Regions from separate parts of the Paenibacillus sp. BK720 genome, predicted to be linked through region 2. Evidence: predicted binding sites of a transcription regulator. Region 2 holds the regulator's gene; the other holds the start of a gene.
The links. The regulator LexA, encoded in region 2, represses DNA repair genes until DNA is damaged. The targets are predictions, from matches to a motif close to CGAACATATGTTCG.
Positions count from the first base shown of each region.

Region 1: the regulator LexA is predicted to act here: its motif matches at 10,389-10,402, upstream of recA (recombinase RecA).

Region 1 is NZ_JAASRQ010000002.1:1,046,484-1,061,988, reverse strand. It holds gene miaB (tRNA (N6-isopentenyl adenosine(37)-C2)-methylthiotransferase MiaB) at 1-646, opposite strand, end outside; gene pduL (phosphate propanoyltransferase) at 831-1,406, opposite strand; gene FHT67_RS11490 (2-oxoacid:ferredoxin oxidoreductase subunit beta) at 1,584-2,450, opposite strand; gene FHT67_RS11485 (2-oxoacid:acceptor oxidoreductase subunit alpha) at 2,453-4,186, opposite strand; gene FHT67_RS11480 (dipeptidase) at 4,385-5,329, opposite strand; gene FHT67_RS11475 (stage V sporulation protein S) at 5,439-5,699, opposite strand; gene FHT67_RS11470 (TIGR00282 family metallophosphoesterase) at 5,839-6,636, opposite strand; gene rny (ribonuclease Y) at 6,786-8,327, opposite strand; gene FHT67_RS11460 (RecX family transcriptional regulator) at 8,509-9,189, opposite strand; gene recA (recombinase RecA) at 9,264-10,319, opposite strand; gene FHT67_RS11450 (competence/damage-inducible protein A) at 10,607-11,857, opposite strand; gene pgsA (CDP-diacylglycerol--glycerol-3-phosphate 3-phosphatidyltransferase) at 11,949-12,527, opposite strand; gene FHT67_RS11440 (YajQ family cyclic di-GMP-binding protein) at 12,734-13,225, opposite strand; gene FHT67_RS11435 (helix-turn-helix domain-containing protein) at 13,261-14,199, opposite strand; gene FHT67_RS11430 (DUF3388 domain-containing protein) at 14,218-14,988, opposite strand; gene FHT67_RS11425 (DUF3243 domain-containing protein) at 15,137-15,388, opposite strand; gene ymfI (elongation factor P 5-aminopentanone reductase) at 15,498-15,505, opposite strand, start outside.
Region 2 is NZ_JAASRQ010000001.1:1,414,538-1,430,042, reverse strand. It holds gene FHT67_RS06420 (HAD family hydrolase) at 1-206, opposite strand, end outside; gene FHT67_RS06415 (hypothetical protein) at 234-743, opposite strand; gene FHT67_RS06410 (DUF896 domain-containing protein) at 822-1,010, opposite strand; gene FHT67_RS06405 (LysM peptidoglycan-binding domain-containing protein) at 1,160-1,375, opposite strand; gene lexA (transcriptional repressor LexA) at 1,692-2,312, shown strand; gene FHT67_RS06395 (PspC domain-containing protein) at 2,444-2,638, shown strand; gene glnA (type I glutamate--ammonia ligase) at 2,761-4,089, opposite strand; gene FHT67_RS06385 (MerR family transcriptional regulator) at 4,176-4,586, opposite strand; gene FHT67_RS06380 (methionine gamma-lyase family protein) at 4,664-5,959, opposite strand; gene hflX (GTPase HflX) at 6,001-7,290, opposite strand; gene FHT67_RS06370 (AAA family ATPase) at 7,313-8,293, opposite strand; gene FHT67_RS06365 (SanA/YdcF family protein) at 8,415-9,074, opposite strand; gene FHT67_RS06360 (ribonuclease FAU-1 family protein) at 9,071-9,622, opposite strand; gene FHT67_RS06355 (peptidylprolyl isomerase) at 9,841-10,455, opposite strand; gene FHT67_RS06350 (penicillin-binding protein 1A) at 10,473-13,055, opposite strand; gene hfq (RNA chaperone Hfq) at 13,210-13,452, opposite strand; gene miaA (tRNA (adenosine(37)-N6)-dimethylallyltransferase MiaA) at 13,449-14,456, opposite strand; gene FHT67_RS06335 (class I SAM-dependent methyltransferase) at 14,437-15,228, opposite strand; gene mutL (DNA mismatch repair endonuclease MutL) at 15,225-15,505, opposite strand, start outside.

The DNA.
Region 1 (15,505 bases), on a different contig from region 2:
TGATGTCGCCTTCCTTGGACCATACCTCGACTACCATTTCTTTGCTGAAGTAAGCGTTTTGCAGAAGCTGGGGCAGACGGTGAATATTATGCGTGCCAAAGATCATATCCACGAAAGCATGCTTTTGCAGAATTTTGCCCACCACCGACTCTTCCTGCGACATACAGCCGCATACGCCCAGCAGCAGCTCCGGCTTTTGCTGCTTCAAGGTTTTGAGATGCCCGAGCTCGCCGAATACTTTATCCTCGGCATTCTCGCGGATCGCGCAGGTATTCAGAAGAATGACATCCGCCTGCTGGCGGTCTTCGGTTCCGGTATACCCCATCTCCTCGAACATGCCCTTCATCACTTCCGTGTCATGCTCGTTCATTTGGCAGCCGTATGTTTGTATTAAATAGAATTTCCCTTTACCGATGGTTTGCAGCTCCTCGGGAATCGAGAAATCGTAATGAACCTCTATGTCTTCTTTACCGCGTTTCTTTTCGTCTTTATAGTTCGGAGTGGAGTTGATCTGTACGTTCCTGCCTTTAATGCGGTAGGTCGTTACCCCGTCTTCCTCACTAAGCACCTTAGCATCCGAGAAGTCAAAGTATTTGGAGTAGTCTTTAACCTTGTCGGTTTGAGCTTTCGGGTTCCCCTTAGACATGGTTGTTCACACTTCCCTCTACATGAAATATTGCGGTTTGCCCCATTGATTAAACATACCTTTGCCCAATAAAAAATTATAGCACAACTATAGCAAGGATATCCATTTCATGGCGACTATACGAAAAGGCCGACAGCGGTACGGGACCGCTTGTCAGCCTTCTTAAACAGCCTATGACAGGCCTCTATTCGATAATTTCGGCTGTATCGCCATTTTTGATGCCTGCCGCATTCGCTTCATCGGTATCAATATGCATATCCAGCGCAAAATCCGGCGATACGCGCGCAATAACCTGCTCGAATACAACTCCGCGCTCGCCTTGGAAACGAACCTTCAGGTGCTGCTTGTCCGCAATGCCCCATTTTTCCGCGTCGCTCGTATGGAAATGAATGTGGCGGGCCGCAACGATAACGCCCTCCTCGATCGTAACCTCGCCTGCCGGTCCTTTGAGCGTGATGCCTGCGGAGCCTTGAATGTTGCCGGATTCCCTGACGGGCGGGTTAATGCCAAGGGCAAAAGCATCCGTACGCGATACTTCCAGCTGGGTAGCTTTGCGGACCGGACCCAAAATTCTTACTTTCGGGAAAGAGCCTTTCGGACCGATTACCGCAACCGTCTCGTTCGCCGCGTATTGCCCCGGCTGGGACAACGGTTTTGCTTCCGTAAGCTCGCTGCCTTCTCCAAACAATATAGCGACATGCTCCGCAGAGAGGTGAATATGTCTTGCCGATACGCCAACGGGCACCATTTTTTGTTCCATATGTTTCTACTCCTTTGTATCTATGTATGGTTACAAGCGTAAACGGCTGCGCCGTCCTTAGGAGGGCAGCATGCGTTCCGCGAATGAAATATAAGCATCGTATAGAAAAAAACTATACTTCCTTATATTTTAAAAAAAGCATACGGCAGATAAAAATGCCGTATGCCCATCATACACTTATTTAAATTCGGCAACAAGTTTATTGAACTGTTCTTCCGACAAAGAAAGATCCTTCTTCGCAAGAGCTTCCGCGCCAAAGCCGCTGATCATGTCCTCATACGATTTGCGCTGCGTGTTCTGATAGATCAGACCCGTCAGCATGCCTTCCGTTTCCATGATCTTGTTCATCGCCATAATGCGGTTCGAAGGATCGTAATCAGGGAACTGCTCCAGGTTTACGATGTTTTGCTTAAACCAGTCGTACGTGTTTATTTTGTTGAAGGTAACGCACGGGCTGAACACGTTGATCAAGGAGAAGCCCTCATGCTTGATACCCGCTTCGATCAGAGCCGTCAGCTGCTTCAAATCGCTCGAGAACGATTGGGCAACAAACGTTGCGCCGGCCGACATCGCAATTTCAAGCGGCGACAAAGTGGATTCGATCGATCCTTCCGGGGTCGACTTCGTTTTGAAGCCTTCCGCGCTGCGCGGCGATGTCTGGCCTTTGGTCAGACCGTAAATCTGGTTATCCATAACGATATACGTAATATTCAGGTTACGGCGGATAGCATGGACGGTATGGCCCATGCCGATCGCAAAGCCGTCTCCGTCGCCGCCCGATGCGATAACGGTGAGCTCCCGGTTGGCAAGCTTGACGCCTTGCGCGATTGGGAGCGCGCGGCCATGAATCCCGTGAAGGCCGTAGGCGTTGATATAGCCGGAAATACGGCCGGAGCAGCCGATACCCGAAATGACCGCGAGTTCTTCCGGTTCTAGGCCCACGTTCGCCGCCGCGCGCTGAATAGCGGCTTGGATGGAGAAGTCTCCGCAGCCCGGGCACCAGTTCGGCTTCACATTATTTCGAAACTCTTTGAATGTTGCCATGATTAGTCCAACTCCTTGCACGCTTTATAAACTTCCGATGGCAGGAACGGATTACCGTCATATTTCAGCAGGTTGCGGATTTTTTCCGCGAAGCCCGCATGCATCTTGATCTGGCCGGCAAGCTGTGCGGTCGCGTTGTTCTCGATAACGACCACTTTCTTCGCCTGCTGCAGATGAGGAATGAGCTGCTCCGCCGGGAATGGATGAATTTGACGGATCGTAATATGATTCGAAGTAATGCCGTCGTTTGCCAGCCATCCGCGGGCCTGATCAATCGTTCCGCCCGTAGAACCCATGCCGATAACGAGAAGATCCGGCGTTTCGTTTGGCGCATCGATGCGGAGACCTTCGCGAATTTGCAAGCCGTTCAGCTTGTTGAGACGTTTATCCATCATCTTCTGACGGTTAACCGCGCTTTCGGAGGGACGGCCCGTTTCGTCATGCTCAACGCCGGTTACGTGGTGGATGCCGTGCTTCGCGCCAGGCAGGACGCGCGGCGAAATGCCGTCTTCCGTCAATTCGTAACGCTTGAAGAGCTGCTGCGGCTCGAGCTCCGGCGCTTCCTGAACAAGCTTGCCGCGGTTGATTTGAATCGAGTTGAAATCAAACGGTTCGCAGGACTGCTTGCCGAGCGACAGCTGAAGATCCGTCATTACGATAACCGGCACCTGATATTGCTCCGCCAGATTGAAGGCTTCGATCATATCGTGGAAGCAGTCTTCGATAGAAGCCGGGGCGATAACGATCTTCGGAATCTCGCCATGCGTTCCGTAAACCATGGCGTTCAGGTCGGATTGTTCCTGCTTGGTAGGCAGACCCGTCGAAGGCCCGCCGCGCTGCGTATCCACGATAACAAGCGGAGTTTCGGTCATACCGGCAAGACCAATCGCCTCCATCATCAGAGACAGGCCAGGGCCGGCAGAAGCCGTCATCGTGCGTACGCCTGCGTAGTTGGCGCCAATCGCCATCGTAACCGCGGCGATTTCGTCCTCCGTCTGAACGACGGTGCCGCCAAGCGCCGGCAGCTTTTTAATCAGGTATTCCATAATCTCGGATGCCGGAGTAATCGGATATGCGGACATCAAGCGGCAGCCTGCAGCCAGACAGCCAAGGCCAATCGCTTCGTTGCCGATCATGAACAGCTTCTGGCGGCCGTCGGCCTCCTCCAGCTTGAATTCGTTAAGCGGTCCGCCCGCTTGCTCCAATACGAACTCGGCGCCTTGCTTAACCGCTTCGATGTTTTTCTCTACGACTGCCGCGCCCTTGCGTCCGAATTCTTCTTCTACCGCTTTATTAAATACCTCGAGAGGCAAACCGAGCAAAGCCCAGGATGCGCCCGAAGCAACCATGTTCTTCATCAGGGAAGTACCGAGTTCCTCCGCCATTGCCGTAATCGGAACGGCGAACAGACGCGCGTCGATCCCTTCCGGCACAACGGGATTAAACTTCGCATCTGCCACGATTACGCCGCCGCTGCGAAGCTCTTTTGCGTTCAAATCTATGCTTTCTTGGTCGAACGCCACGAGGATGTCCAGATCATCGGAGATCGCCCGGATCGGATATGTGCTGATTCGAATTTTATTATTTGTATGTCCGCCCTTGATCCGAGACGAGAAATGACGATATCCGTATAGGTAATACCCAAGCCGGTTAAGCGCCGTTGAAAAAATACGGTCCGTACTTTCGACGCCTTCCCCTTGTTGCCCTCCGATCTTCCAAGACAATTGACTAATCAAAACGCCCATCTCCTCTTTTTGATGGCTTAAGCCGCGTACATTACTAAGGCAGTTATCCAACAATAATTTATATAATGAATGAACAGTCAAACCAAGTGTAAAGGTGCGGTTTGAAAATTGCAAGATGTAAACGTTTAATGAATGATAATGATTTTCGATTGTATATATACCATATTCAGATTTGTTTCGAGCCGCTTGTTATGCCGGGAGATTTACGCTTAAAAATGAAAGCGCATTACCCGAAAGAAACCGCTTGGTCTGCTCCTCCGAATAGTTTTTCAGCAGCGCTTCCCGCAGCCTGTACACCTCTCCGGGATGAGTCAGCCCGTTCACATATTTGTCGATTCCGTCAAAGTCGGATCCAAGCATAATATGGCGCTCCCCGCCAAGCCCGCCGACATGATCGATGTGCCTTAACACGTCATCAACCGTTGTCTTCTCCCCTTCCGCTACAAACCAAGGCACGTAAGTAATGCCGACTAGACCCTGCAGCGCAATGATCGCCTTTATCTGGTCATCCGTCAGATTGCGTGGATGATTGAGAAGCGCCTTTGCATTGGAGTGCGAGGCAATAATCGTCTTCGCAGCCAGGTCAGCCACATCCCAAAAGGCTTTTTCGGACAGGTGAGACACATCAACAAGTATGCCCAGCTTGTCGCATTCGGCGACAAAGTCTTTACCCTTGGCCGTCAGACCGCCTCCACGGGCCTCCATAACGCCGTCTGCGGCCCAGTTCGCATGGTTCCAGGTCAATCCTGCCGCACGCACGCCGAGGCGGTAAAGGAGCCTTAGAATCGGCATGCTGCCTTGCAGGCCGTCAACGCCTTCAAGCGAGAGCAAAGCGCCGATCTTGCCGGCAGCGAGGCTTTCCGCCAGATCGGATTGACTCCGGATCAGCATCATATCCGGACAAGCCAGCACCTTCTCGTAGAAATGGTCAATACATTCCAGTATGGGCTCGATAGAACCGTTCAGCTTTTCCGGTATGTATACCGCAAAGGTCTGCAGGACGGCTCCCGATTCCTTCAACCGTTCATACGTTACGTCCAGCAGACCCGGTTCACTTTCTTGAAAAGTCAGATTCGGATGCGCAAGCAGCTTGCTTAATACATCGCAGTGAAAATCCGCAATGCCATAGGACACGATTCGATCACCTCTCCCTTACTCCGCCAGCATCAACAAAGCAAAAAACCTGTCTACTTCGTAAACAGGTTCAAATACCCGGTACCATCCAGCCTTGCTCGGTTAGATATTACCTAGGTTCAACAATCAGTTTAATCGCTGTTCGATCTTCTCCATCAATGACAATGTCAGTAAATGCCGGTACGCAAATCAAATCCACCCCGCTTGGAGCTACGAATCCTCGAGCAATCGCTACCGCCTTGATCGCTTGATTGAGTGCACCCGCCCCGATGGCTTGCAATTCAGCGGCGCCGCGTTCACGCAAAACTCCGGCTAGCGCACCTGCAACGGAATTTGGATTGGACTTTGCTGAAACTTTTAATACTTCCATGAAAAAGGACCTCCTCGGGAATGATGGATGGATTCCACTATTTAGATAGTATTCGAGAGAGGTTAAAAAATTCCTGCTATCACCGCAATAACTTTCATATCAATTCTGAATTGACTAAACTTTTAGAATATTCATATAACTACTGCATGAGCAGCCAGTCGTCTTCGGTAAGGCGAATTTTCAGGATTTTGGTCGCTTGCCCCGTTGCATCGTCAATCTGCACCGATACCGCATGCAAATGCCAGTCGCCTTCATCCACGACAAAGCGAGTTGGCAGCTGGGTTAAGAACTTGTGCAGGACAGCGTTGCGTTCCATACCGAGAACGCCGTCGCGAGGTCCTGTCATACCTACGTCCGTCAAGTAAGCCGTTCCGCCCGGCAGAATCCGGTCATCGTTGGTTTGCACATGCGTATGCGTACCTACCACGATTGAAGCCTGGCCAGCCAAATGCCAGCCCATCGCAATTTTCTCGGAGGTTGCTTCCGCATGGAAATCCACCAAAATGTTTTTGGTTTTTTCTTTCGCTTGCTCAATAAGCTCTTCCGCTTTCCGGAACGGGCAGTCAATCGGAGGCAGGAAGGTCCGGCCTTGCAAATTAATGATAGCAAGCTGCTTGCCGTTGGCTTTGATTAGCGCGAGACCTTGGCCCGGCGTGCCTTCCGGGAAATTGGCCGGACGGACCATTCGCGGCTCTTCGTCGATCCACTCGAAAATATCTTTGTTGTCCCAAGTATGATTGCCCATCGTAATCCCGTGAACGCCCCATTCGAAAAACTCCCGGGCAATCGCATGCGTAATGCCCCGGCCCGCTGCGGCGTTCTCGCCGTTCACGATAATAATATGCGGGTTGTACTTGCTTCTCAGTGCCGGCAGCACCTGCTTTAACGCTTTGCGTCCTACGCTTCCTACGATATCGCCAATAAATAATACGTTCACTCTGCCACTCCTTTAGTATGCAAAAAAAGTGGCTGACAAGCAGCCACTTTTCGTTCTTGAATTCTAAGGCTTAGAATTCTCCGGATTGATACGCGCTTCCCCGCCTAAGGACGGCGATAGCCGTTTCACCTTGCCTTTTTGCATGTGATCTACTTCGCATATTCAACTGCACGGGTCTCACGAATAACCGTAACCTTAATATGTCCCGGATAATCGAGTTCACTCTCGATCTTCTTCGTAATGTCTCGTGCAAGCCGGAATGCTTCCGTATCGTCGATCTTCTCAGGCTGAACCATAACGCGTACTTCGCGTCCTGCTTGAATTGCGTAAGATTTCTCGACGCCGTCGAACGACTCCGAAATATCTTCCAGCTTCTCCAGACGTTTGATGTACGTTTCAAGCGTTTCGCGGCGTGCGCCAGGACGAGCGGCAGACAAGGCGTCTGCTGCGCCGACGAGCATCGCGATAACGGAAGTCGCCTCCACGTCGCCGTGGTGGGAAGCGATACTGTTGATCACAACAGGATGCTCCTTGTACTTCTTCGCCAGCTCTACGCCGATCTCGACGTGAGAGCCCTCAACCTCGTGGTCAAGCGCTTTGCCGATATCGTGCAAAAGACCCGCTCGCTTGGCAAGCGTAATGTCTTCGCCAAGCTCTGCAGCCATAAGCCCCGTCAGATAAGCAACCTCCATCGAGTGCTTCAATACGTTCTGACCGTAGCTTGTCCGGTACTTGAGACGTCCCAGAATTTTAATCAAATCAGGGTGCAAACCATGAACCCCAACCTCGAAAGTAGCCTGCTCACCGTATTCACGGATACGCTCGTCCACTTCCTTGCGGGACTTCTCGACCATCTCTTCGATTCGAGCCGGATGAATACGTCCATCTGCAACAAGCTTCTCAAGGGAAGTTCGGGCAATTTCGCGTCTAATCGGGTCAAAGCCTGACAGGATGACCGCTTCCGGTGTATCGTCGATAATCAGATCGATACCGGTCAATGTTTCGAGTGCACGGATATTACGGCCCTCACGCCCGATAATGCGGCCTTTCATCTCTTCGTTAGGCAGGGTAACAACGGATACCGTCGTTTCTGCAACGTGATCTGCCGCACAACGTTGGATAGCGAGCGAAATAATATCGCGTGCCTTCTTATCGGCTTCTTCTTTCGCTTGCTGCTCGATCTCCTTGATCATCTGTGCCGTTTCGTGACGCACTTCCTGCTCCACATTCGACAAAATAATCGACTTCGCATCCTCCATCGTTAAGCTGGAGATGCGCTCCAATTCACTTAACTGCTGCTTGTAAATGGATTCAATTTGTTCTTGTGTTTCATCGATCCGTTTCTCTTTGTTGGCCACTAACTCTTCTTTGCGTTCGAGCGCTTCTATCTTTTTATCCAGCGACTCCTCTTTCTGGAGCAAGCGTCTTTCTTGACGCAATGACTCGTTACGCCGCTCACGGATGTCTTTTTCAGCCTCCGTACGGAGTTTGTGGATTTCATCTTTTGCTTCGAGCACCGTTTCCTTCTTCTGGGCTTCTGCTTCCTTCTTCGCATTCTCTACGATTTGAACAGCAGCTTGCTCAGCGCTGGAAATTTTGGCCTCGGCAATCGACTTGCGAATAAAATAACCAATCCCAAAGAAAATAACGCCAACAACGAGACAGATCAACACCGTCCAAATAGGGTCCATCTTGTTCACCTCCTCGTTGCATTCACCAAGGCAAGCTTGGGATGATATTAGGTTTTTAGCCGGTTTCCATACCGATTGATTCTCTAACTTATTGACGAAAATAATCGTTTCAAATCAACTTTTGGAAGGAAAATTGATTTGATATAAAAGGAATACAATTTTATTTTATCTTTTGGCAAAATCAATTGTCAAGCAAAAGCCCTTCATCCTCATCCGCCTGCTCGAATTCCGCTTCATCTATAGCCGCTTTTGCCGCTTGTTTCACGACATCCGAAGGAAAGCCCCGACGCATTAAAAAGGCCATCAGTTTCTGCCGTTTCTCTCTGTTCTCGCCTTTGAGAGAACGCCATTTCTTCTTCGCCGCATGTACAGCCGACGCAAGCTCGTCATCCTTGTCGATCGAATCAAGCGCTTCGGAAGCCGCCTCCCTCGATACTCCCCGCTGCTGCAGCTCCTGCCTGATCCAACGGCTGCCCTTCTGACTGTAACGGATACGCTGCTTGGCGAAATGCCGCGCATACTCTCCATCATCAACAATATGCTCCGATTCTAAACGTTCAAGCGCATACGCAATTGGTTCAGGTTCAAATTCCTTGCGGAGCAAATATTGCTCGATCTGCTTGCGCGTTCTTGCTTTTATGCCGAGGTAGGCGATAGCTAACGCATAGGCGTGGTATCTTTCATCCTCATCGGCAATCTCTGCAATAGCTTCGCTGGTCAGCTCCGTCCCTTTAAATAGCCGGAATTTAATAAGAAGATCTTCATGAACAGATAACAGAGGATCTTCAACGCCGTTCGTATAGATATGGTATCGTTTGCGGTCCTTGCGGTCCTGCTCCACCGCGGAAATCTCGATTAACATGCTTTTTACACCCCGTCTCCGTGCAAAGAAGCAGCGCCGTCCTCGAAGGGACGGCGCTGCTTCTTCCTTATTTATTAATCGTCAAGTTCCGACTCATCAAAGTCATCATCGTCATCCTGCGAGAAGTTAGCAGGCTGCGCGGAAGCGGACAAATTGCTTTGCTCGCGGATTTGTTTCTCGATAACGGCAGCTACCTCCGGATGATCCTTCAGGAATTGCTTCGCATTCTCGCGGCCTTGACCGAGACGGTCGCCATTGTAGGAGAACCAAGCCCCGCTCTTCTGAACGATATCCATCTCTACGCCAATATCTACGAGGCTGCCTTCTCTCGAAATGCCTTCGCCGTACATGATGTCAACCTCCGCTTGCTTGAACGGAGGAGCTACCTTGTTCTTCACGACTTTAATCCGCGTACGGTTACCAACCATATCGTTGCCTTGCTTGATCGTTTCAATGCGACGCACTTCCAGACGCACGCTGGAATAGAACTTCAGTGCACGGCCGCCAGGCGTAGTCTCCGGGTTACCGAACATCACGCCGACTTTCTCGCGCAATTGGTTAATAAAGATGGCGATTGTCTTCGACTTGCTGATCGCGCCACCCAGTTTACGCAAAGCTTGCGACATCAGACGTGCCTGCAGACCAACATGGGAATCCCCCATATCGCCTTCAATCTCTGCTTTCGGTACAAGCGCTGCTACCGAGTCGATAACGATAATGTCAACTGCGCCGCTTCGTACAAGAGCTTCCGCGATCTCAAGCGCCTGCTCGCCCGTATCCGGCTGCGACAACAGCAGCTCATCGATATTTACGCCAAGCTTGCTCGCGTACAATGGATCAAGCGCATGCTCCGCATCGATAAATGCAGCTTGTCCGCCGATCCGCTGTACTTCCGCAATAGCGTGAAGCGCAACGGTAGTTTTACCGGAAGATTCCGGTCCATAGCATTCAATAATACGGCCTCTTGGCATACCGCCGATTCCAAGAGCAATATCTAAAGCAATTGAACCGCTTGGCACGGTTTCAACTTGCATATGTGTGGATTCCCCTAATTTCATGATGGAGCCTTTACCAAATTGCTTCTCAATTTGGCGTAAAGCCATCTCCAAAGCAGCACGACGATCCGACAAGCTACTCACATCCTTCGTTATTTATAATTGTATGATACCTTTTTTCTGCTCAAATGCCAAGCTTTTTTTCGAACATACATTCGTCTTTTTTATTTCCACGTCCTTTCCAGACGCATGGCGAAAGGGCTTTTGCCATATTGGGCAGCAATGCGCGATTCGTCAAGAAATCTAAAAATAGACATAAAAAAACCGCAGCAAAGTAATCTTCGCCACGGTTCTTCCGCATGAAACCAATTATAGCGGAAATGGTACAAACAGGCAAGTATTTTTCGCGTTAATCCGACAAATTATTGTTCGCGAAGCTTCAACCACAATTGATACAATGCAGCCTTAACCGCGCGAATGCGGATGATGGCGCGGGTACCCGAGAAATGGCCCGTAAATACGGCCGTCGGTTTGCCCCTCTCGGCAACCGCATAATAAACCAGCCCAACCGGCTTGCCTTCCGCCTGCGACGGACCGGCCACCCCGGTCAACGACACGCCGAAATCGGAATCTCCGATCTGTCTGACGCGTTCGGCCATCAACGCCGCCGTCGACTCGCTGATGGCTCCCGGCGCGCCGTCTCCTTCCAATTGGGCCATCGGGATGCCTAGCAGCTTATGCTTCATCTCGTTCGTATAAGTAACAACGCCTCCGGAATATTCTCCGCTGCTTCCGGGAATGCCGGAAATAAGCTCCGCAAGCAAGCCACCGCTGATGCTCTCGGCAGTCGAAAGCTTTCTTCTTGATGTCCGAAGCAGCTGCACGACCTGTTCTTCCAGCGTAATCTCGTCCTGCGCGTATAAGTACTCGCCAACCCGCTGCTTGATCGCTTCGACGGTTTGATCCAATTTGACTATTGCATCGGCCTCGTTCGCCGCTTTTGTCGATACCCGAATGGCGACCTCGCCTTCTTTCGCATAAGGCGCGATCGTAGGATCAGATTGAGCTTCAATGATATCAATCAGCTTTGCTTCAAGCGTCGATTCTCCGATCCCCGCAAACATAAGCAATCTCGAATAAAGCGGTTCCTCTGCTCCCAGAATAGACCGAAGCCATTCCGACGCCGGCCCCTCCATCATGGGCTTCATCTCGCGCGGAGGCCCGGGCAGCAGCAAATAATGCGTCCCGTCCTCGGAAAGGCCGTTGCCGACGGCGAGACCGGCTTCATTGTCAATCGGAGCGCTGCCGTCAATCATCAGCGCTTGTCTCCGGTTGCTCTCTACCATGTGGATGCCGCGCGAGCTGAACATCTGCTCGATTTTGTCCATGGACGGCTGATGGAGGGATAAACCGCGGTTCAGATAATCCGCGAGAACATCCTTGGTCAGGTCATCCTGCGTAGGTCCAAGCCCGCCGGTAAACACGAGCAGGTCTGCTCGCTGACGGGCAATCTCGATCGCTTGGCGGATCCGGTTCGGGTTATCGCCGACGACCGTCTGGAAGTAAACATCAATGCCAAGCGATGCAAGCTTTCTGGATAAGTATTGCGCGTTCGTGTTTACGATTTGACCGAGCAGCAGCTCGGTACCTACTGCGATAATTTCAGCTTTCATGCGATTTCCCCCTTCGAGTCAGCAGCATTAGGAAGCAAAAGCACCTCTCCAGGAATGGAAAGATGCTTTATTGTTGCTTATATGATCCTGATTATTGCACAGGAATCAAATGTTTGTTCTTGAAGAAATAGTCGAATCCGGAATATACCGTAATAATAACGGCAATCCAGCTTACGATATCGTCAAACGGAAAATCGATGAACGTAAACGGGAAGTTGTTTAGCAGAAGGGAAATGATCATCGTGATTTGCACGGCTGTTTTCCATTTGCCCCATTTGCTAGCGGCCATTACGCTTCCTTCCAGCAAGGCAATCTGACGCAAACCCGTTACCGCGAATTCGCGGCTAATGATAATGATGGCCATCCATGCCGCCAGCTTATCCATTTGGACAAGCGAGATCAGAACAGCAGCCACAAGCAGCTTGTCCGCCAGCGGATCGAGAAGCTTGCCCAGGTTGGTTACGATCTTGTTCTTTCTGGCGATATAGCCATCGAGACCGTCGGTGCTAGCCGCTATGATAAAGATTATAGCCGCTATAATCTGATTGTATGTAATGGAGTAATCATCGCCGAACGCAAGAGGCTTAATATCGATATTAACGAGCAGAAATACCATTATGATCGGCACTAAAATAATTCTGGCCAGCGTAATTCTATTTGCCAGGTTCATTCGTTCACACCCCCGGACCGTCTAGCCGTGTTCCTGCATTGATGCATGATTGCTTGTACTGTCATATGTATGTCCCCCGGATCGTTTCCAAAACTATCTAACCAAGTATAATACATGCCATTTCCTATGTCAAAATAACGAACGTCATAGAGCGAAAGCCCTTCTTGCCTGATTGGACGAGGCAGCGAAGGGCCGGAAAGGGCTTATTAACGGTAATTGGTGAACTGCAGCTCGACTGTCAAATCCGCTCCTCGAAGAAGAGCCATAACGGCTTGCAAATCATCGCGGCTTTTGCCGGTTACGCGGATTTGGTCGCCTTGAATCTGGCTTTTCACTTTAATCTTCGAATCCCGGATCAGAATATTGATTTTTTTGGCATTGTCCTGATCGATGCCCGATTTCAGCTTAATGCGCTGACGTACGGTGCTCGCCGAAGCCGATTCAACCTTGCCGTATTCCAGGTTTTTAATCGGAACGCCGCGCTTGACCATCTTCGATTTCAAAATATCAAGAACGCTTTCCAGCTTGAAGTCGTCATCGGAAACCACAACAAGCTCTTCTTTTTCCAGCTTAATGCTGCTTTTGCTGCCTTTGAAGTCGAAGCGTGTCTCAATCTCCCGCTCCGCTTGCTGAATCGCATTGTTAAGCTCTTGCATATCCATCTTCGAAACAATATCAAACGAACTTTCAGAACTCATCGTTTACAACTCTCCCTTTGCATCTATTTCGTTCCTTACTGATTCTCCGTACCTGCCGAGTCCCCAGGCGTGGAAGAATTGTCCGGACTTTGAGTTGAAGTCCCTTCCGTTCCACCGGTACCCTCTGCCGGGTTCAGCTGGATTTTCTTGGAACCTGCGCGGTCGCCGTCGTTGATTTGCACGCCATCGACGGTAATCGAGCTCAGGTCGGCACGCCCGACATTAATGTAAAGCGGTTGATCCAGATCATAAGTGAAGGCCGAGCCGTCCGGAGCCGTCTCCGAAATAATCGCTTTGCCGGAAGAGCTTCCCGAACGCACTTCCGTCCAGCTTGGCCCGCCGGAAATTTTGATCTCTACTTTATGGAGCACGCCTGCCGGTGCGACATCGTAATGATCAACCTTGCCAACCTTGGACGAGAACGTCACGGTAGTCGGCGATTGGCTTGGAGTTGGCGTAGGCGTTGCCGAAGGTGTAGTTGTTCCGCCGTCGTTCGACGAATTTGGCGACTGGGTTGGCGGAGCAGGCGAAGCCTGATCGGTAATATTCGTATTGTCGATTTCGTCTGGATCATCGGCTTTCTGATTAACGAAATAAACCCACACGACAACTACGATGAGGATCAGGAAGGACCACATCATTATGTTGAAGCCGAGCTTGCTGATCCGCTCCGATGAACGGGTGCGAACCCGCTTAGGCTGTCTGGCCGGAACGGCTTCCACAATTTGATCCGTAACGGAAGCCGGAATCTCGTGCTGGTACAGCCGAAGAACTTCGTCCGCATCCAGTCCGACGGCATCGCAGTAATTTTTCACAAAAGCGCGTAAATAGAACGTTCCCGGCAGCACGCTGTGGTCGCCGCTCTCGATCGCTTCCAAGTAGCGCTTGCGTATTTTCGTAATCTCTTGAACATCATCAAGCGTTAATCCGCGCTCTTCCCTTGCTTTGCGAAGCAACGCTCCTAAATCTGACATGGTGTCTACTCCTCTCTGCTAGAATTCATTATCGGAATAATTGGCCGTAAATGATTCGTATGTAATCTCTTCGTCAGGTGTATTTCGCAGCTCGATAATCATGTCAAAATGGCTGTAATCGTATTGCGATTCCTTAATAAAGATATCCGGATGCTCAATAACCTTCGTGGAAGGCATCGCCATAATTTCCTGCAGCAGCGAGTAGTGCTTCTCGTTGGAGCGAATTGTGCTTACGATACCGTCAATGATAAAAATGTTGTTGTCGTTCATTTCGTCCTCGGACAGCTGGCTGCGTACGGTTTGTCTCAGCAAAGTCGACGATACAAAGGTCCATCGCTTGTTCGAGCATACGCTCCCGGCAATAATCGACTCCGTCTTGCCTACACGCGGCATGCCACGCAAACCAATAACCTGATTGCCGTCCCGTTTAAACACTTCCCCGAGAAAATCAACCAAAATACCTAGCTCGTCCCTTGTAAAACGGAAGGTTTTGCGGTCATCCGAGTCACGTTCGATATAACGTCCGTGACGGACAGCCAATATGTCAACGATCGTAGGCGTGCGAAGCTTGTTAACCGTGATGTTATCCACCTTCTGCAGCATTTTGCCGAGCAGGACGATTTTTTCTTCGTCATCCGTCTGGAGCAGCATGCCGCGCGTACGGTCCTCTACGCCGTTAATCGTCATAATGTTTACCTCAAGCATACCTAGCAGTGATGCGATATCGCCGAGAAGACCCGGCCGGTTCTTATGTATTTTGTATTCCATATAGTATTGCTGCTTTGCCATTTCACACCGTCCCTTGTTGTCACCAATCCCATTTGATTGACTCGCTTATAAAAATTTATTCTACAATTTTCGTCACATTCCTGCAACCTATTCGCAGACATTGCAGAAAAGCCTCCAAATTGGGAGGCTTTTCTGCAGATGCGAGCAATTAAGTTTGTTCGACCAGCTTTACCATAAGACCGGCTACCGTTTTGCGTTCATGCTCGTCGCCCGCATCCCATAGCTGCTTCAGTACACGCTGCTGCTCATTTTTAGGGTCAACCTTCTCGTCGAGGAAGGAACCAATCTCGTAAGCCAAATTTTTAATGGTCTCTTCAGACATCCCGTTGTTTTTGGCTTGTGCCACGCGGTCCGACAAAAACTCTTTCCAATTGTCGAAACTAGAAAGAACGTTTGACATTTTATTTCGCCTCCTGGATAAGTACATTTTGAGAAGAGTGTAGCACTCAACAAATGTTATTCTGCGTAGAGGCGAAACGAATTATACGCACGCGCACGGATCTGAGGCGTTAAGTAT
Region 2 (15,505 bases):
ATCCCGATCATCTTCGTGAACGGGAACGTCTCATAGGACTCGTAAAGAGCGCGCGCTTCTTTGCGTACGGCTTCCTCAAGCTGCTGCGGATCAACGCCGGCAGCTTCCGCACCGGCTTGGCATGTTGCTTCAAATGCTTCTTTTACGCTGCGATCATCCCACAACAGCGTATCGTCAAGATCAAATAGTACCGCTTGCTTCCCCATAATTCGCATAACTCTCCTACTCTTTTTCTATTTTTGTTCGAAAGGCAAATGGTGTGTTTTGGCGAAATCCTGCAGTTTGCTGCCGATCTCATCCGTCGGATAACGGTTGAGCAGCCGCGAGAATACCCAGTTCGCGCCTTTTTGCTGCATGATTACGACAGCACCGTTTTGCACGCTGATCCCTTTAATGTTGGATACATGCAGCTGCTTGTCCCCCGTCATTTTGCGGGTTTGAATATAGTCTTTGCCGATTGTAACGTAAGGACGCCGCAAGAAGAAAATCAGCGCAAGGAAAATGTAGCAGCCTATCGTTACCCAGAACATGGTTGTAGGCTTAAAGGATGGATCCGTCGTAATGAATACCGTATACATGCTGATCAACAAAATAAGCACAATCGGAAATATGTAGTTGCGGCCGGTATACCGGTCTACCTTGGGTGCTGCCGAAGTGCCGATTTGCGATGCGCCATGCTTTTTACGCGCCTTGTTAATTTGGTTCGTATTTTTGCGCACTTTGCGCTCCCACGTGCGTGACAAAGCAATTCCTCCTATTGTATATTGCAGGCGCCGTTCATGGAACGGCGCCAACGCTAGCTAAATGGATATATGTCCTAATTAATGCGCGACATCGTTAGGATCGCCGTCTACAATTTCGATGGAATCCAACTGCTGGCGGAAATTCCTTTTGAAATTCTCCAAATATTTCTGACGCAACACGGCACGTTCCGCAATTTCTTCTTCCGTCAAACCTACCGTTTTATTTTTACGGGATAATTCGTTAATACGCGCGATGACTTCTTCCACTGCCTTCACCTCATTTGCTTATTACTCATCCTTCTTACCTATTTTGACTTTTATCCCGAGTAATTGTCAAGGCAATGATAGAAGAATGAGAAAAGGACAGATAATTTCGAACATCCTGTGTCCGAATTACCTGTCCTTTTCTATATCGCCTATCGAGGAATAATTAATACCTGTCCTGGCCGAAGCTCTACCGAGCTTAATTGGTTGCGTTCCTTAATCTTGTATATGTATTGTCTAATGTCTTTGGACCCCTCGTAAAAACGATCTGCAATCCCCCACAACGTGTCTCCCGCCGTTACGATAACGGTCTGCTCATTCGCTGCAGCCTCTTGAATGTGATCGGATGATGCATTCGTACGCATCATGAGGAAGCTCGTAAAAAGAAGGACGAACACTGCAGCGCACACAATAATCTTAAATGCATGACGTTGAACGTGATGCGCCCGTAACTTGAACGATTTAGCGGTTTCTTCCTTATGGATACTTTTATAAAAAGACGGATTCATAATCATGATTATCGCTCCCCGAACGTTTGTTCTGTTTTCTTATGTTCTTAGAATAACACGAACAAATGTTTGCAGTCAATAAAAAATGCGAACTTTTGTTTTTGAGAACTTATGTTTGTACGAACTCCGGTTCTATGCTATAATTTTCTACAAATATTATATTGGAGTGATTCACGTGTCTAAGATTTCGAACCGCCAACAGTCGATTCTTGAATTTATTAAGAATGAGGTTCGGGACAAAGGATACCCGCCTTCAGTTCGCGAAATCGGCGAAGCGGTTGGCCTGGCGTCAAGCTCCACCGTTCACGGCCATCTGGATCGGCTAGAGAAGAAAGGCCTGATCAGACGAGATCCAACGAAACCTCGGGCGATCGAAATTTTGGATCAAGACGGTGTTGACGGCATTATCCTCCCCGCTGTGGCTCAGGTACCGATTGTCGGCAAGGTAACGGCAGGCGTGCCGATTACGGCCACTGAGAATATTGAAGAATACTTCCCATTGTCTGCACACTTCGTAGGCGACGATGAAGTATTCATCCTGAATGTCATTGGCGACAGCATGATTGAAGCCGGTATACATAACGGCGACTATGTTATCGTCCGCCAGCAGCAGACCGCCAATAACGGCGATATCGTAGTAGCCATGACGGAAGACGACGAAGCGACAGTGAAGACCTTCTACAAAGAGAAGGATCATATCCGCCTCCAGCCGGAGAACTCCACCATGGAGCCGATTCGCCTGAACAACGTCACCATTCTCGGCAAAGTGGTTGGCTTGTTCCGCGACTTCCACTGACCTATTGATATAGAAGAGGCTGTTCCCGCTAATCCGAATTCACATTCGGTTAGGGAGAACAGCCTCTTTTTATTTTCCTGATTATGGTATGATCAAATGACTTATTCTGCTTGGTATTGAGGGGGTTAAGCGTGAAGAAGAAATTAACCAGGTCTTTGCTCAACAAATCCATAGCCGGTGTTTGCGGAGGAATTGCCGAATACTGCAACCTCTCCCCTTTATATGTAAGACTGTTGTTCCTCCTCTTTATCCCCTGCAATCTTATCGTCTACATCATTCTTGCTAACGTGATCCCCGCCAGTTCCCCGACTTTATACAGGAGATAGGTTGAAAATAAGGGGGGGTAATGTGGGCATATAGTGGGCACTCCCCTTTGTCCACGAATTAAATTAAAAATGCCCTCAAAAGAAAAATCCCCGGACGCTTAGAGCGCCAAGGGATTTCCTTCCTAGTACAGCGTCAGATACTGATCGCGTTCCCATTGATGGACTTGCGTTTTGTACATGTCCCATTCGATTTCTTTCAGTTCGTAGAAATGGGCAAGAGCATGTTCGCCAAGCGCATCGCAGATAACGTCGCTGCGCAGCATTTCGTCGAGCGCTTCCTTCAGATCGGAAGGAAGGCTTGGCACGCCGGATTCCAGGCGCTCTTCTTCCGTCATGATGTAGATGTTGCGGTCTACGGGAGCCGGAAGCGCCGTTTTGTTCTTGATGCCGTCTAGGCCGGCTTTCAGCATGACGGCAAGAGCCAGATAAGGGTTGGCCGCCGGATCCGGGTTGCGAACCTCGATACGGGTGCTAAGACCGCGGGACGCCGGGATACGGATCATTGGCGAGCGGTTGCTTGCCGACCAAGCTACGTAGCAAGGCGCTTCATAACCGGGAACCATCCGTTTGTACGAGTTGATCGTAGGGTTCGTAATAGCCGCCATTGCGCGAGCGTGCTCCAGGATGCCCGCCATGTAGTAACGTGCCGTTTGGCTAAGGCCCAGACGATCCTTCTCGTCATAGAATACGTTTGTGCTGCCTTGGAAGAGCGACTGGTGGCAGTGCATACCGGAACCGTTTACGCCAAACAGCGGTTTTGGCATGAAGGTGGCATGAAGGCCGTGTTGTCTTGCAATCGTCTTAACCACAAGCTTAAACGTTTGAATTTGGTCAGCTGCCTTAATCGCATCCGCATATTTGAAGTCGATTTCGTGCTGGCCGGGAGCCACCTCATGGTGGGAAGCTTCAATCTCGAAGCCCATTTCTTCCAGCGTAAGCACGATTTCGCGGCGGCAGTTCTCGCCCATGTCCATAGGAGCAAGGTCGAAGTATCCGCCTTGATCATTCAGCTCGGTTGTAGGCTCGCCGCGCTCATCCGTCTTGAACAGGAAGAATTCCGGTTCAGGACCAACGTTCATTGCCGTAAAGCCCATTTCTTCCGCTTCCTGCAGCGCACGCTTCAGAATGCCGCGCGGGTCGCCTGCAAACGGAGTTCCGTCAGGCATGTAAATATCGCAGATCAGACGGGCGACTCGGTCTTGCGCAACCCATGGGAATACGACCCAAGTATCCAGATCAGGGTATAAGTACATGTCAGATTCTTCGATACGAACGTAACCTTCGATGGAAGATCCGTCGAACATCATTTTATTGTCCAACGCTTTATCAAGCTGACTGACCGGAATTTCTACGTTTTTGATCGTACCAAGCAAATCGGTAAATTGAAGGCGGATAAATCGTACGTTCTGTTCCTCCGCAATGCGTTTAATATCCTCTTTTGTGTAGCTCACAGCATTCATCTCCTTCAAAAGAATTGTGAAGCAATTCTTGCTTCGTAAGCATACGCTTTACCTTGTTCGTTTAACAATAGGACATGCTACCGCTTGTTCAAGAAACGGGACAGCTGCCCTTGAATAAGCGAAGCCTGGCCAGGGCGTTTCTCCAGCAATTGCTGCTTGAGAAGGCGGTGCAGCTGCGCGTCGGAAAGCTCCTTGCGCTTCACTTCGGACTGCTCGCTTACGATTGTCGCATCGTCCGATTCTTTTGAAACCGGATTCATGACTTGCTTAATGCCGGCGATGTTAACGCCTTTTTCGATCAATGCCTTAATCTCCAATAACCGCTCTACATCATTAAAAGAGAACAGTCGCTGGTTGCCCGCCGTTCTGGCGGGAACAATCAATTCATGCTGCTCATAATAACGAATTTGACGCGCCGTTAGATCCGTCAGCTTCATTACGATACCGATCGGAAATAAGGCCATGTTTCTACGAATATCGTCACCCATGTCGCATCAACCTTCCAGTCGCTCATTTATACACCTATCATAACGCCCTACCAAAAACGTGTCAAGTTGTGTTAGGTTTAATTACGTTTAATTATGATAAGGCCGTCGCTTATGAGTCGACGTAACGCTGTAAGAACACCAAACTTCGCATGGGCAAACGTCAAGCCGCCTTGCATATAAGCGATATAAGGCTCGCGGATTGGCGCATCCGCAGACAATTCGAGACTACCGCCCTGAATAAACGTACCTGCCGCCATAATGACGGGATGCTCGTATCCCGGCATGTCCCACGGCTCCGGCACAACGTGCGAATCCACCGCCGCAGCCTTCTGAATGCCTTGCACAAAAGCGATCAGCTGCTCCGCACCGCCAAAACGGACGGCCTGTATGAGATCCGTACGCGGCTCGGACCAATGAGGTTTCGTCTCGAAGCCAAGCTGCTCAAACATCGCCGAAGCAAATACGCTGCCTTTAACCGCTTGTCCAACCAGATGCGGCGCCAGGAACAAGCCCTGATAAATACCTCGCAGCGTGTCCAGCATTGCGCCCACTTCACCACCGATGCCGGGCGCAGTAAGACGAAAAGCGGCTTGCTCCACCGCAGCGGCAGTACCCGCGATATATCCCCCTGTGGAAGCAAGTCCGCCTCCCGGGTTTTTGATAAGCGAACCTGCCATGAGATCAACCCCAACCTGGGTTGGTTCAAGAAGCTCGGTAAATTCCCCGTAGCAATTATCCACGAACACGAGCACATCCGGCTTGATCTGCTTCACCCGCTGAACCATATCTCCGATCTCGGCAACGGTAAATGACGCTCTCCAGCTGTAGCCTCTAGAACGTTGTATGCCGATTACCTTGGTCCGCTCGTTGATGCTGGCTTCAATATTAGCCCAATCCAGACTTCCGTCCTCGTTCAGGGCCACTTCGTTATAACGAACGCCCCAATCCTGCAAGGAGCCTGTCCCGTCTGCCGGCTTGCCGATCACCTTGTGCAGCGTATCATACGGCTTGCCTGTCATGTAAAGCAGTTCATCCCCTGGCCGGAGCACGCCAAATAACGCGCACCCGATGGTGTGCGTGCCGGATACGAAATGCGGGCGCACAAGCGCCGCCTCTGCCCCAAATACATCCGCGTAGACCAGATCAAGCACTTCGCGGCCCCGGTCATTGTAGCCATACCCCGTTGAGCCGGTAAAATGAAAATCGCTGACCTGATGCCGCTGAAAAGCGCGAATCACCTTCCACTGATTTTTTTCCGCGATGCGGTCAATGGAGCGAAGCTGGCCGGCAGCCAGCTCCTCCGCTTCATCCGCTAATTTCTCAAGTTCATCCCATACGGACGGATTGTCTTCTTGTTGATTGTTGTAACTCATTTTAAGCCTGTCTCTCCCTTAGTTAACGTAACCCAATTCTATTATTCAATATAGGGCTGAAGCTTGTGGCCGTTTTGCTCGTAAGCCTGACGGCTTACCTGCACGGTGAGACGCAAGGCTTCGCCATCCTCGCTCACTTCATTGCCCACGACTTCCCCGCTCCGGTACGCAAGCGCAATCAAGTCGCCGCGGTCGGCCGGCAGGACGAAAGTAACCGTGTCGCCGGTCAGTTTATCCTGAATTTTATTCCGAACCAGCTCAAGATCATCTTTTTGATAAGCGCTGATAACAAGCGTATCCGTGCCCGGCGTCGGCAATTCCACATGATTCTCTTCGCACAGGTCCTTTTTATTGAAGATCGTCAAGCTGGCAGTTCCCGCAGCTCCTAGATCGCCAAGGATTTGTTCCACGACTCTCATCTGCTCCTCGCGCATCGGCGAGCTGCCGTCCACGACATGCAGTACCAGATCAGCCTCCAGTACTTCCTCCAGCGTCGCGCGGAATGCCGCCACAAGGTCATGGGGAAGGTTCTGAATAAATCCAACCGTATCCGTCAGAACGACTTCGCGGCCGTTTGGCAGCTCCAGCGTGCGGGAAGTCGGATCAAGCGTGGCGAACAGCTGATTCTCCACATAGACGTCAGCGCTCGTCAATTCCCGGAGCAGCGTGGATTTCCCGGCATTCGTATAGCCTACAAGCGCAACCTGAATCACGCCGGATTTCTTCCTTCTCTCCCGGTGCAGCTTCCGGTGGCGGACCACTTCCTCCAGCTGTTCCTTCAAGTCGGAAATCCTGCCTCTAATATGCCGCCTGTCTGTCTCAAGCTTGGATTCGCCGGGACCTCTCGTTCCGATCCCGCCTCCAAGCCGCGACAGATTCTTGCCGTGGCCAGACAAACGCGGAAGCAAGTAGCTGAGCTGCGCCAGCTCTACCTGAATGATCCCTTCGCGCGTCTTCGCCCGTTGGGCGAAAATATCCAAAATAAGCTGCGTCCGGTCCACAATCTTCAGATCCAGCGTTTCTTCCAGATTCCGAACCTGCGCGCCCGACAGCTCTTGGTCAAAGATTGCCGTTGTTGCTCCCAATTCGTCGGCGATCGCTCTTAGCTCTTCGACCTTACCCTTGCCGATGAACCACTTGGTATCGGGAGCTTCTTTATTTTGCACCATCGTAGTCAGCACTTCGGTTCCCGCCGTCTCGGCAAGCGCCACCAGCTCCTCGAGCGAATGCTCGGGATCGCTGATTCCCCGTTTAATATCGGGGGTAACCAGACTGACCAAGACAGCGCGTTCCTGCATGGCAGTCGTCGTATTGAATGTTTTTTCTCGCATGATTGCTCCTTCTAGAGTGGAGTTATTTCGTTTCCCATTTGAAGTCCTCCGGCTTGATCGCCATCAGCTCCTGCTTTGGGGGAATGCTGTTGGAATATTGATTCAGCAGCCTGACAGCCTGATATCGGATTGATTTCTCGATAATATTCCGCACGTATCTGGCGTTGCTAAACGAGAATATGTCGCTCATCTTCTCCTGAATCAAATGCTGCCTTAACTTAAATATGGACTGCGGCATCAAATTATAATCCCTTTCCTTCGCCATCAGCTCGGAAATTTGGATCAATTGGTCAATCGAATAGTCAGGAAAATCGATTTGGATCGGAAACCGCGAAGGCAAACCGGGATTCGTCAGCAGAAAATGATCGATCTCCGCCGGATATCCCGCCAGGATTAACACAAACTGATTGCGGTGATCCTCCATTGCTTTTACCAGCGTATCGATGGCTTCTTTGCCGAAATCCTTCTCCCCGCCCCGCGCAAGGCTGTACGCTTCGTCCACGAAGAGAACGCCGCCAATCGCTTTCCGTACCATATCCCGCGTTTTCTGGGCCGTATGCCCGATATATTCGCCAACCAGGTCAGCCCGCTCCACTTCGATCAGATGCCCCTTCGATAGGACTCCCATCTTCTGAAACAGCTTCGCCACGATTCTGGCTATGGTAGTCTTGCCTGTTCCGGGATTCCCCTTAAAGATCATATGGTAGACATGGGATCCGCCTGACAAGCCGGCTTCCGCACGCATGCGGGTTATATATAAAAGCGCGTAGACTTCATATACAAGAGCTTTCACATTGTCCATGCCAACCATCGGCTCAAGCTCTTTCTGAATATCGGCAAAATGGTCTCCCGGCGGGAGCGGCTTGACGGCTGGCAGCGGTTCATTATCGACTACAGGCGCAGATGCCGTCATCTGGACCGGTTCCTGGCTTCTTAACACCACATTAATTTGACGGGACGGCCTTGCTCCGTTATTCGATCCCGACATGACATGTCCGCTCATCTATTGCATCACCTATCCTTCGCACCGTCACTAGCGTTTGGCATGCCGGTAAGATAAGCCCGGCATATCCCGCTTCTAACAAGTGTATTCTATCGGAATCGGTCATATTAACAGATTTTATTTAAGGATAGTCGGGAGAACGGTAACCAAAATGCAGCAGGACCGCATCCACCTTCCACTTGGCATACGCCAGCACTTCGCGCGACTGGTTCTTGAACGGGCTCAGCACTTCGGAATGAAAGGCTGCGGCCTGAACATTCTCGTAATCGAGATAACGGGCCATTTCCATCGCTCTTGGCGCATGATAATCGTGAGTCACGATCAATAGCTTATTCAAGCCATGCTCCGCGGCAATAACTTTACTGTTCAGCAGATTCTCGTATGTACTTCGCGCCGCATTATCAAGCAGCATCTTATCTTCCGGAATTCCCTTGGCAAGCAGATAGACCCGCATCCCTTGCGCTTCGGTCAGCTTTGATCCGTTGCGGTCAAGGCCTCCGCTCAAAATAAGCATTTTCACCTTGCCGTCCTTGTACAGCTTGTCCGCAAAATCGAGACGCTCTTTCAAAGCCGGACTCGGTTTGTCCGACCACAGGGAAGCGCCCAGCACGATAGCGGCATCCGCTTGTTCGACCGGCTTGGATTCGTCGTAGCTGTTAATCAGCCATATCAGGTACCCGCAGCACAATACCCCGAGCAGACATAATCCGACAAAGAGACGAAACAGGAGCAGCCCGCGCCGTTTGCGTGACTTGCTCCCCGTCTGAACGATACTTTTCATGATTCTCTTAGCTCTCTCTCCGTCAAGCTTTTACGATGCTTCAAGCTGAGCGTGAAATACCGGAACCGGCCGTTCCGGATACTGGAAAGCAATCTTCCTGCTGTCTTTCTTGCAAGCGCCGCTTCTTTCCCCGTTACCTCTCCGTCACGGAGAGCTTCCTCCAGCTCATCCTCATCGAGAAGAAATACTTCCCCGCTTGGCAGCACGACAACATCCAGATAAAGGTCGTCAAACCATGGCACATGCTGATCCGTCAGCCCTTGCGTTTTGCAAATATCAATGTACCATTGCACCACTCGGCCTTTATCGTCAAACATCGTTGTCACGACAAAATGCTCGCCCCGAGGAAAATGCTGCATCCATAAATAACCGCGGTCCGCCAGACATAAACGCCGCCCGTTATATTCCTTCCATAGCGGCTCACGCAACTCATGAATCCGGTAAAACGTGACAAGACCTTTGAATTCATCATTGTCGAGCGCCAGACAATTATAGCTTTTGCGTATAATGCGACGCCAGTTTGCCCGGTCCGAAAATTTTCGTTTCATACGGAACGTACCTTTCCGCTTGAGATAAGCCTGTAATACTTGGCTTTCGATGATGATGGATAGCGTTGTAAAAAGCTTACCATAACTTAACGCTCATCTCCACTACGCATGAAAAATAAACCAAGCTTTTCACAGGATTTAGGTGACAGCCGGGCCAAAAACAAAAAACGGGACAAAGCGGACAAACCGCTTTATCCCGTTTAACACCGGTTTATTCTTTACGTTTCCACTATCGTAACCGTATTAATAATGACCTTATCCTGTGGTACATGTTTGTCGTTTACCGGTGTTTTGGCAATCTCCAGCACCGTATCCATACCGCTGTCAACCTTGCCGAAGATGGAATAAGTCGGCGTCTGGTTCAAGTTCAGGGAGTCGGGACCGGTACAGATAAAAAACTGGCTGCCTCCCGAGTTCGGTTTCCCGCCGTTCATCATAGCGACTATTCCAGGCTCGAATTTCAGGCTGGTATCAAACTCATCCGGTATCGAATAACCCGGATTTCCTGTTCCATCGCCCTTCGGATCCCCGCCTTGAATCATAAACGATTCGATAATGCTGTTAAACGTAAGGCCGTCGTAATAACCGTTACGCGCGAGAAACACAAAATTGTTGACCGTTACCGGCGATTCCTCCGCATAGAGCTTTACGGCGAAATCGCCTTTGCTGGTCGAAAATTTGGCGGTGTACTGTTTATTCAAACTGATCGACATTTCCGGCATCTTATCCCATTTCAGTCCGGGCGAGCCGCCGGATGAGCCGCAGCTGGTTAATAATACGGCTACTGCTGCGATTATGATGATGCTCCAAGTAAATTTCCCCAGCTTGCCCATATTCCAAGTCCAGCTCCTTACGCTTTGCCGCCTGCACTTCCGGCTTCGTTTTTGTCAGTGGTTCCCTTCCCCGTTACCGTTCCGTTCCCGGATCCGGGATCGGCCGATTCGATCGGCCCCCCGGCACCTTGGTCAGGGTTCACAGTTCCGTTGCCATTCCCGCCGCCGTTTCCGTTCCCGTTATTGCCTGGACCTGGCGAGACGGTGCCGCCATCGCCGGGCGTCTCCGACTCCACCGGCTGATTCGGATCCGCGGATGGCGGAGGCGATACTTCCCCTCCGTTGTTTCCATCGCCCGGAAGTTCGCCGTCGGACGGCTGATCCGGCTCCATAGGCTGCTCCGGAATATCCACTTCGGTCTCCGGCACATCGATCGTAATCGTGTCGGAAGGTTTGCTTTCCTTATCTTCTTCCGCGTTATAAGCCACAACATAGTATTGATACTTCATGCCCGGGAATACGGTCATATCGTCTACCGTATTGTTAGCTACGTCCACGAATACGGAGTACTCCGATTGTTCCGAGTCCTTGCGGTATACGCGGTAAGTAACTCCTTCGCTGTTCGCCGGCGCGGTCCAGGACAGCTGCACCTTCGCCTGGTCTTCCAGGAACACCGCGTTGAAGTTTGTAACCGGCGCTTGTTCTTTCACTTCCTGCTTGATGCCCTCAGGCTGTTTGAACGAGGACTTCGGCACATTTTTCATGGCTTGCTTCATAACCTTGCCGAACATCGCCGCGGCTTGCGAGCTGCTCTTCTTGATGACGTGCTGCTTGTCTGTAATATCGTAACCCATCCAGACGGCAGCGGTCCATTCCGGTGTGTAACCGACGAACCAGGCGTCGCGGTTGGCGCTGGAGTTGAAGTTAGGAATACCGTGCTGCGACGTGCCCGTCTTGCCCGCAACCGGACGGTCGATCCGGGCACCCGTACCCGTACCGCCTTTCTCCAGAACGGTCTGCATCATTTGCGTCATATACCAGGCTGTCTCCGGCTTCATCAGCTGCTTCGCCGCCGGCGCATGGTACGTGAATACTTTTTTGTTCGCTGCGGTCTCGATCTTCGTGATCGTATGCGGATCAACCGATTTGCCGCCGTTTGCGAATACGCTGTAAGCTTCCGCCATTTGCATCGGCGTTACCCCTTGCGTCAGACCCCCGAGCGCAATCGCAAGGTTGCGGTCCTCCGGAGCAAGCTCCATGCCCAGCTTCTTGGCAAAGGCAATACCGTTGCCTATTCCAACCTGGTTAAGGGTCCATACAGCCGCAAGGTTGCGGGATTCCTTGATTGCTTCCTGCATGGTTACCGGACTTGCTCCATGAGGATCCCTTGGACAATAGTTGCCGAAGCATTTTTGCGAATCCTGATTTAGGACCGTCCAAGGATAATAATCCCCGGTTTCCAGCGCGGGGCCGTAAGAGACGATCGGCTTAAAGGCGGAACCAGGCTGGCGCTTCACTTCTACGCGGTTCAAGCCCTTGCGGACGTAATCCCGTCCCCCGGCCATCGCCTGAATCGTGCCGTCCCGGTGATCCATGATAATCATGGCGCCTTGCGCCTTCTGATCGTCCGGACTCTTCTCGAAGTTGCTGTCATCCGCGAATTCCTTCTCGACGGCTTGCTGGGCCGTCGGGTTGAGAGACGTATAAATGCGGTAGCCGCCGATACGAAGCTCATCCTCGGTCATTCCCGGCATGACTTTAACCGCTTCTTCGATGACGTAATCGACATAAGCTTTGTAAGGATCGCTTTTCTTTTGATCGAGGTTAGCCGGCGGCTCGTAAACAACCGCTTTCGCTTCCTCCATTTCCTGCTGCGTAATCAATTTTTGATCGTACATCAGCTTTAAAATGACAGCCCGCCGCGTCATCGAGGATTCGGGGTCATTAATCGGATTGTAACGGTTTGGCGCTTTAGGCATTCCCGCAAGCGTGGCAATCTGCCATAGCTTCAAATCCTTCAGATCCGTATCGAAATAATAATCCGCCGCGCCCTTAATACCGTAGATCCCTTTGCCGAACGGAATCCGGTTCAGGTACATCGTCAAAATCTCCTGCTTGGAATATTTATTCTCAAGCGCTACCGCAATGGAAGCCTCCGTCGCTTTGCGGAAGAAGGTTTTGTCCGCGGTCAAAAATATATTTTTGGCGAGCTGCTGGGTAATGGTACTCGCGCCCTCCACTTTGCTTCTCGCGATAACGTCCTTCACGACGGCGCGTCCGATGGAGAAGAAGTCAATCCCGGAATGCTCGTAGAACCTTTGGTCCTCCGTTGCAACGAAAGCGTCCAGCAGCAGCTTCGGCATCTCGTCATATTCGGCAATTTCCCTGTTCGCGCTTGCGTCGTACAGCTTGGTCACTTCGTTGCCGTTTGCATCATATATAATAGACGCTTCGCCGAGCTCAAGCTTATCCGCATTTTCCGTCAAGATCCGTTCGCCGTTCAAGGTAATAAACAAATAACCGATGATTCCGCAGACGATGGCAAACACGATGGTGAAGAAAAGAGCGAAAAACCATTTACGGGGCGTCATTTTCTTCTTTTTCTTAACGGACCCGCGCTTCGCCTCCTTCACTTTGCTTCGTCTTGGTTGTTCAGCCATAAGGTTCCCTCCAGTTGTTCCAAAATCTGTTTCTTTACCCTTCAATATACCCCGGAATGAAAAGAACAACCCTGCTGGAGCGGGTTGTTCTTGCCTTCCGCTATCAAGTTAAACGTTACCTGCAAGAAGAAGGTTTCACAAATAACGTTACGTTCTATGCTTCCGAAGCACTGTTGTCTTGCATTAAGGATACGTTACGCTGAGGAGTAAACGTCGAGATCGCGTGCTTGTACACCATTTGCTGACGGCCTTCGCTGTCAATGATGATCGTAAAGTTATCGAACGCTTTAATAACGCCTCTGATCTGAAAGCCGTTCATTAAGAAAACCGTAACCGGAATGTTGTCTTTACGCAGTTGGTTCAAGAAAGTATCTTGAATATTGATCGATTTGTTCATTGGACGTTACCCCCGTCTAAAAAAGATTGATTAGAAGTATATTCAAGATTGACTTGAAACTTTCCTGCTATTATACCATGAATCCGCCGCAAATTGTTGTGAAAATTTTCCCCCATGTCGATCCACTCGATATCCTTCATGTGCCGGAACCAGGAAAGCTGGCGTTTGGCGAACCTTCTCGTATCCCGCTTCAGCAGCTCCACCGCCGCCTCAAGCGTGCATTCGCCGCGCAGGTACATGACGATTTCCTTGTAGCCAAGCCCTTGCATGGCAAGGCTGTCCTCCGCCACGCCGCGGTCCAGCAGTCCTCTTACTTCCTCGACGAGTCCATCCTCCAGCATTTGATCAACCCGCTGTTCGATACGCGAGTAGAGCACTTTTCTATCCATGGCGAGACCTAGTATACACAATTCGTAGGGCGATTCTTTTTTCTGTCTTTCCAGCTGCGCAGACATCATCTCGCCGGACAGATGAAAGATTTCAAGCGCGCGGATGATGCGGCGCTGATCATTCGGGTGCAGCCGTTCGGCGGATTTCGGGTCTACCGCGGCTAGTCTGGCATGGAGCGCTTCCGCGCCGTGCTCATCGGCATATCGCTGCTGCTCGTCGCGGAATGCGGGATCCGAGCCGTTTTCGTTAAATTCAAAGCCGTAGCAGACGGATTCAACGTAAAGTCCGGTGCCTCCCACGATAAAAGGAAGCTTTCCTCTTGCCGAAATATCGGCAATCGCTTCTCTGCAATGCTGCTGAAAGTCCGCGACCGAATAAGCCTCGTCCGGTTCGCAAATATCGATCAGATGATGGACGATCCCTTGCCGCTCGGCTAGAGGCAGCTTGGCCGTGCCGATATCCATTTCCTTGTATACCTGCATCGAATCGCCGGATATGATCTCGGCGTTCCATGCTTTGGCGAGATCGAGGCTGAGCTGTGTCTTGCCTACAGCCGTCGGTCCTACCAGAACAAGCAGCGGCTGCTTGCGTTCCTTATTTGCTGCTTCCTGCAACCTCTATCACTCCATAAGCTATTTTCGACGTATTCACATGCCGCCGTTCGAATCCAAGCCGTTCGAATTCCCCGCTCTCGCGGTGCTCCTTCATGACGACGGTCTTGCGCGCGACCCTGATCGCCTCCCGCACGGCTTCCACCGTCAGCGCACTGCCGTTGGCCAGCTTGCGCAGCGGCTCCAAGGCGCTGGATTCGTGAATCGGCTGCCGGAACATCGGATCGAAGTATACGATATCGACGCTGTTGTCCGGAAGTCCCGCCAAATATTCGGCATGATTAACGTTGATCATTCGGATTCTGCGCATGGCTGCATCCACATCCGTTAAGCCGGACTGATAGCCGGCCAATCCTTCGCGCACGACCGCGCACAAGACCGGCTCGCTTTCTATGGCCGTCACCGCTCCCGTCTCTCCTGCCGCGTACGAGAATACGAGAGAATCCGCGGCAAGACCGGCGGTACAATCTATGACGATGTCTCCCGGCTTACAGCCCGTCAGATCAAGCAGCGGATCGCTTTCTCCGCGCCGCAGTCTCTTCACCCTTACGAATGCCATGCTGGGATGAAAATAGAGCGGCGACTCCGTCTGGCCGTCGTAATAGCGGACTTCCTTCTCCGTTACGACGATCAGCCGGATCACAGCCATCCTTTCCGCCATCTGGCGAAGCGTCTGTTTGCCTCGCGGTACGTACTGAGCGGACAGCTCTCCCGCAAGCCTTCTGGCTGTCGATAACGCCCGCTGAGACGGCTTGTCGGAGGTAGTTACAATCATGACATCACCCGTTTAAACATTTTTTCAAGCTGATAAGTCGAAAGATGAACCACAATCGGACGGCCATGCGGACAGGTATAAGGCTGGTTGCAGGCCGCGAGTCGGGCCAGCAATGCTTCTCCCTCTTCACGGGTCTTCCGGTCGTTGGCTTTAATCGACGCTTTGCAGGAGCACATAATCGCCGCTTTTTCCCTGAGCTTCGCGATATTGATGGACTTGCGTTCGCTTAGCAGCAATTCTGCCATTTCCTCGATAATGGCCTGCTCCTCGCCCTGCG